DNA from 2 places in the Bacillus sp. SD127 genome. Region 1 is predicted to be linked to the other one. Evidence: a T-box and tRNA genes for the amino acid it is inferred to sense, from the RefSeq annotation. Region 1 holds a T-box; the other holds one or more tRNA genes.
The links. The T-box of region 1 lies ahead of glyQ (glycine--tRNA ligase subunit alpha). A T-box ahead of a tRNA ligase gene usually reads a tRNA of that ligase, here a tRNA-Gly.
Positions count from the first base shown of each region.

Region 2: it has a tRNA-Gly gene. The T-box ahead of glyQ (glycine--tRNA ligase subunit alpha) is inferred to sense a tRNA for this amino acid. The anticodon was not compared.

Region 1 is NZ_CP191226.1:1,621,698-1,624,957, forward strand. It holds gene ACQVGS_RS08365 (YqzL family protein) at 111-254, shown strand; gene recO (DNA repair protein RecO) at 291-1,058, shown strand; T-box leader at 1,098-1,272, shown strand; gene glyQ (glycine--tRNA ligase subunit alpha) at 1,355-2,242, shown strand; gene glyS (glycine--tRNA ligase subunit beta) at 2,235-3,260, shown strand, end outside.
Region 2 is NZ_CP191226.1:4,170,992-4,174,251, forward strand. It holds rRNA gene ACQVGS_RS21615 (16S ribosomal RNA) at 1-660, opposite strand, end outside; tRNA gene ACQVGS_RS21620 (tRNA-Ala) at 834-909, opposite strand; tRNA gene ACQVGS_RS21625 (tRNA-Pro) at 917-993, opposite strand; tRNA gene ACQVGS_RS21630 (tRNA-Arg) at 1,017-1,093, opposite strand; tRNA gene ACQVGS_RS21635 (tRNA-Leu) at 1,103-1,188, opposite strand; tRNA gene ACQVGS_RS21640 (tRNA-Gly) at 1,203-1,277, opposite strand; tRNA gene ACQVGS_RS21645 (tRNA-Leu) at 1,320-1,402, opposite strand; tRNA gene ACQVGS_RS21650 (tRNA-Lys) at 1,410-1,485, opposite strand; tRNA gene ACQVGS_RS21655 (tRNA-Thr) at 1,523-1,598, opposite strand; tRNA gene ACQVGS_RS21660 (tRNA-Val) at 1,602-1,677, opposite strand; rRNA gene rrf (5S ribosomal RNA) at 1,700-1,815, opposite strand; rRNA gene ACQVGS_RS21670 (23S ribosomal RNA) at 1,869-3,260, opposite strand, start outside.

The DNA.
Region 1 (3,260 bases):
GATACATTAGCAAATTTTGTTTAACATGAAATGGAGGACATCTGGTCAAGATAAAGGTAAGAATTTGGAGTTTAGGTAAGCTAGTTTAACTACAGAAAGGTGGGTTTCTTGTGTTGAATTTTACCTGGAACGTATTTTCTCAAACAGGAAATGTTGATACGTATCTTCTTTTTAAAGAACTGGAAAAAGAGAACATGGAAAGACCCGAAGAACTAGAAGATGAGCTAGCCCGATTTGATTTTCCAATTTTATAGACCTCTTGACCGCTCCTGTTTTAGGAAGGTGCGGAAATGCTGACAAAATGTGAAGGAATCGTTCTTCGTACCAATGATTACGGAGAGACGAATAAAATTGTTACTTTACTGACAAGAGAACACGGAAAAATAGGTGTTATGGCCAGAGGAGCCAAAAAACCGAACAGCCGTTTATCAGCAGTCAGCCAGTCCTTTTTGTATGGTTCATTCCTAATGCAGAAAACAACAGGCCTCGGAACCCTTCAGCAGGGTGAAATGATCCTCAGCATGAGAGGTATCAGAGAGGATTTGTTTTTAACTGCATATGCAGCTTTTATTGCTGAGCTCGTTGACAAAGGCACAGAAGAAAAAAAACCAAATCCCTATTTGTTTGAATTTATTTTAGAATCCTTTAAACAGCTTGACGAAGGAACAGACCCGGATGTTATTACCTTCATTGTTCAAATGAAGATGCTTGCTGTGATGGGACTGTATCCTGAGCTTAATCACTGTGTGCATTGTAAAAGCCAGGATGGGACATTCCATTTTTCTGTTCGCGATAACGGTTTTATTTGTCATCGCTGCTTTGACAAAGACCCTTACAAGGTGCCGATTAAACCGCAAACGGCAAGGCTTTTGAGACTGTTTTATTACTTCGATCTTTCAAGGATTGGCAATGTGTCTTTAAAGCAGGAAACGAAAAATGAATTAAAGCAAGTTATTGACTTGTACTACGAAGAATATTCAGGGGTTTATCTGAAATCGAAGCGTTTTTTAGATCAAATGGAGAGCATGAAACATCTTATGGGTGAAAACAAAAGTTGACATATGGCCCATCTTTTTATATGATCATTTATTATAAAATATGTTGCAGTGAGAGAAAGAAGTACTTGCGTTTACCTCATAAAAGCGACCTTAGGACGGTGTAAGCTAAGGATGAGCGCGCAACGAAAGGCATTCTTGAGCAATTTTAAAAAAGAGGCTGGGATTTTGTTCTCAGCAACTAGGGTGGAACCGCGGGAGAACTCTCGTCCCTATGTTTGCGGCTGGCAAGCATAGAGACGGGAGTTTTTTGGTTGCTGCCGCAGCAATTTTATGAAAGAAAAGTGGAGGTGCTTGAAATGAATATTCAAGACATGATTCTAACCCTGCAGAAGCATTGGTCTAATGAAGGCTGTGTGCTCATGCAGGCATACGATGTAGAAAAAGGGGCCGGCACGATGAGCCCGTATACATTTTTGCGCAGTATCGGTCCTGAGCCGTGGAAAGTGGCTTACGTTGAGCCGTCAAGACGCCCAGCTGACGGCCGATACGGAGAAAACCCGAACAGACTCTATCAGCATCATCAATTTCAGGTCATCATTAAACCATCACCTGATAACATTCAAGAGCTGTATTTAGACTCTTTGCGCGCTCTCGGAATTGATCCGCTTGAGCATGACATCCGTTTTGTTGAGGACAACTGGGAGAATCCGTCTTTAGGCTGTGCGGGTCTTGGCTGGGAAGTCTGGCTTGACGGAATGGAAATTACACAATTCACGTATTTCCAGCAGGTTGGGGGACTTGAGTGTAAGCCTGTTTCCGTGGAAATTACATATGGAATTGAGCGTCTGGCCTCTTATATACAGGATAAAGAAAATGTATTTGATCTTGAGTGGACGTCAGGGTTTACTGTGAAAGATTTATTTATGATGGCTGAGTACGAGCATTCCGTTTATACATTTGAAACATCTGACGTTGATATGCTGTTCCAATTATTCAGCACGTATGAAAAAGAAGCGATCAAGCAAATGGATAACGGTCTTGTGCATCCCGCATATGACTACGTGCTTAAATGCTCGCACACATTCAACCTTCTTGACGCCAAAGGGGCAATCTCTGTTACAGAGCGGACAGGCTATATCGGAAGAGTGCGGAATTTAGCAAGAAAAGTCGCAAAAACCTATTATGAGGAACGAGAAAAACTAGGGTTCCCAATGCTTAAAGGGGAGGGTTCTTCTCATGAGTAAACAGGATTTACTTTTAGAGATCGGATTAGAGGAAATGCCGGCGCGCTTTTTGAATGAAAGCATGGTTCAGCTTGGCGAAAAGCTGACAGGCTGGCTTGCAGAAAAAAATATTGTACACGGTGAAGTGAAGCTTTTTAATACACCGAGACGCCTTGCTGTTTTCATAAAGGGTGTAGCAGAAAAGCAGGATGATATAAAAGAAGAAGCAAAAGGGCCTGCAAAAAAAATCGCCCTTGATGCTGACGGCAACTGGACAAAAGCGGCGATTGGGTTTTCAAAAGGCCAAGGTGCCAGCGTGGAAGACTTGTACATGAAAGAAATAAAAGGCACGGAATATGTTTTTGTGCAAAAATTCCAAGCAGGACAAGAAACCAAAACGCTTCTGCCTGAACTGAACAGCTTAATTACAAGCCTCCATTTCCCGAAAAACATGAGATGGGGAAATGAAGATCTGCGTTATATCCGTCCGATTAAATGGATTGTCGCTTTATTTGGCCAGGATGTCATTCCGTTTGCAATCACAAATGTTGAGTCAGGCCGGACGACACAGGGGCACCGGTTCCTGGGGCATGAAGTGTCTATTGAATCACCTTCAAGTTATGAAGAACAGCTGAAACAGCAGCATGTTATTGCTGATCCAAATGTTCGCAAACAGATGATTCAATCGCAGCTGGAAGCAATGGCCGAAGAAAACAATTGGAGTATTCCGGTTGACGAGGATCTCCTTGATGAAGTCAATCATTTAGTAGAATATCCGACGGCTCTTTACGGCTCATTTGAATCTGAGTTTCTGTCCATTCCTGAGGAAGTGCTTGTAACGACAATGAAAGAGCATCAGCGCTATTTCCCTGTTAAAGACAAAAACGGAGATTTGCTGCCTTACTTTATCACAGTCCGTAACGGAAACAGCCACGCGATCGAAAATGTCGCACGAGGCAATGAAAAAGTGCTGCGTGCTCGTTTGTCAGATGCTTCTTTCTTCTACAAGGAAGACCAGAAACTGAACATTGATGAAAAT
Region 2 (3,260 bases), 1.7 Mb from region 1:
AAGTTCCCCAGTTTCCAATGACCCTCCCCGGTTGAGCCGGGGGCTTTCACATCAGACTTAAGGAACCGCCTGCGAGCCCTTTACGCCCAATAATTCCGGACAACGCTTGCCACCTACGTATTACCGCGGCTGCTGGCACGTAGTTAGCCGTGGCTTTCTGGTTAGGTACCGTCAAGGTACCGCCCTATTCGAACGGTACTTGTTCTTCCCTAACAACAGAGCTTTACGATCCGAAAACCTTCATCACTCACGCGGCGTTGCTCCGTCAGACTTTCGTCCATTGCGGAAGATTCCCTACTGCTGCCTCCCGTAGGAGTCTGGGCCGTGTCTCAGTCCCAGTGTGGCCGATCACCCTCTCAGGTCGGCTACGCATCGTTGCCTTGGTGAGCCGTTACCTCACCAACTAGCTAATGCGCCGCGGGTCCATCTGTAAGTGGTAGCCGAAGCCACCTTTTATGTTTGAACCATGCGGTTCAAACAAGCATCCGGTATTAGCCCCGGTTTCCCGGAGTTATCCCAGTCTTACAGGCAGGTTACCCACGTGTTACTCACCCGTCCGCCGCTAACATCAGGGAGCAAGCTCCCATCTGTCCGCTCGACTTGCATGTATTAGGCACGCCGCCAGCGTTCGTCCTGAGCCAGGATCAAACTCTCCGATAAAGTAGTTTGACTGACTACGCACATCGCTGTGCGATTTTATTAAAACTTGAATTAACAGGTACGTTTTGTCTTGTTTAGTTTTCAAAGATCATTTTGTTATCGCTTTGTTAAAGCAACTTTATTAGTATACAACGTCGCTTTCTCAAAGTCAACAACTTTTTTAAATCTTTTTTTGGTGGAGCCTAGCGGGATCGAACCGCTGACCTCCTGCGTGCAAAGCAGGCGCTCTCCCAGCTGAGCTAAGGCCCCGTAAAAATGGTCGGGAAGACAGGATTCGAACCTGCGACCCCATGGTCCCAAACCATGTGCTCTACCAAGCTGAGCTACTTCCCGATTTCCCATATTGATAAAATATATGGCGCGCCCGAGAGGAGTCGAACCCCTAACCTTTTGATCCGTAGTCAAACGCTCTATCCAATTGAGCTACGGGCGCAAATTATAATGCCGAGGGCCGGACTTGAACCGGCACGGTAGTCACCTACCGCAGGATTTTAAGTCCTGTGTGTCTGCCAATTCCACCACCCCGGCGTGGATGGTATAGTTGGAGCGGAAGACGGGATTCGAACCCGCGACCCCCACCTTGGCAAGGTGGTGTTCTACCACTGAACTACTTCCGCAGACAGGATGTCCAGTTTTTATTTAACTGTCATCCTATATAATGCGGGTGAAGGGACTTGAACCCCCACGTCATAAAGACACTAGATCCTAAGTCTAGCGCGTCTGCCAATTCCGCCACACCCGCTTAAAAATGGTGAGCCATGAAGGACTCGAACCTTCGACCCTCTGATTAAAAGTCAGATGCTCTACCAACTGAGCTAATGGCTCTTCTTACAAGAGACTTGAATATTATATCATATAAAAGTGGTGCCGGCAAGAGGACTTGAACCCCCAACCTACTGATTACAAGTCAGTTGCTCTACCAATTGAGCTACACCGGCAAATGGTGGAGGATGACGGGCTCGAACCGCCGACCCTCTGCTTGTAAGGCAGATGCTCTCCCAGCTGAGCTAATCCTCCATAATTGCACTAACGTGCAATTGCTTGGCGGCGTCCTACTCTCACAGGGGGAAACCCCCGACTACCATCGGCGCTGAAGAGCTTAACTTCCGTGTTCGGCATGGGAACGGGTGTGACCTCTTCGCTATCGCCACCAAACAATTGAGAGTGTTCTCTCAAAACTAGATAACAGGTGTGACATCATTAGAAATTAGGTTAAGTCCTCGATCGATTAGTATCTGTCAGCTCCATGTGTCGCCACACTTCCACCTCAGACCTATCAACCTGATCATCTTTCAGGGATCTTACTTCCTTGCGGAATGGGAAATCTCATCTTGAGGGGGGCTTCATGCTTAGATGCTTTCAGCACTTATCCCGTCCGCACATAGCTACCCAGCGATGCCCTTGGCAGAACAACTGGTACACCAGCGGTGCGTCCATCCCGGTCCTCTCGTACTAAGGACAGCTCCTCTCAAATTTCCTGCGCCCGCGACGGATAGGGACCGAACTGTCTCACGACGTTCTGAACCCAGCTCGCGTACCGCTTTAATGGGCGAACAGCCCAACCCTTGGGACCGACTACAGCCCCAGGATGCGATGAGCCGACATCGAGGTGCCAAACCTCCCCGTCGATGTGGACTCTTGGGGGAGATAAGCCTGTTATCCCCGGGGTAGCTTTTATCCGTTGAGCGATGGCCCTTCCATGCGGAACCACCGGATCACTAAGCCCGACTTTCGTCCCTGCTCGACTTGTAGGTCTCGCAGTCAAGCTCCCTTGTGCCTTTACACTCTGCGAATGATTTCCAACCATTCTGAGGGAACCTTTGGGCGCCTCCGTTACCTTTTAGGAGGCGACCGCCCCAGTCAAACTGCCCACCTGACACTGTCTCCCCGCCCGATAAGGGCGGCGGGTTAGAAGGTCAATACAGCCAGGGTAGTATCCCACCGATGCCTCCACCGAAGCTGGCGCTCCGGTTTCCAAGGCTCCTACCTATCCTGTACAAGCTGTACCAACATTCAATATCAGGCTGCAGTAAAGCTCCACGGGGTCTTTCCGTCCTGTCGCGGGTAACCTGCATCTTCACAGGTACTATAATTTCACCGAGTCTCTCGTTGAGACAGTGCCCAGATCGTTGCGCCTTTCGTGCGGGTCGGAACTTACCCGACAAGGAATTTCGCTACCTTAGGACCGTTATAGTTACGGCCGCCGTTTACTGGGGCTTCAATTCGCACCTTCGCTTACGCTAAGCGCTCCTCTTAACCTTCCAGCACCGGGCAGGCGTCAGCCCCTATACTTCGCCTTACGGCTTCGCAGAGACCTGTGTTTTTGCTAAACAGTCGCCTGGGCCTATTCACTGCGGCTCTCTCGGGCTTGCACCCTAACAGAGCACCCCTTCTCCCGAAGTTACGGGGTCATTTTGCCGAGTTCCTTAACGAGAGTTCTCTCGATCACCTTAGGATTCTCTCCTCGCCTACCTGTGTCGGTTTGCGGTACGGGCACCTCTCACCTCGCTAGAGGCTTTTCTTGGCAGTGTGGAATCAGGAACTTCGCTACTATATTTCGCTCGCCATCACAGCTCAGCCTTATGGGAAACGGATTTGCC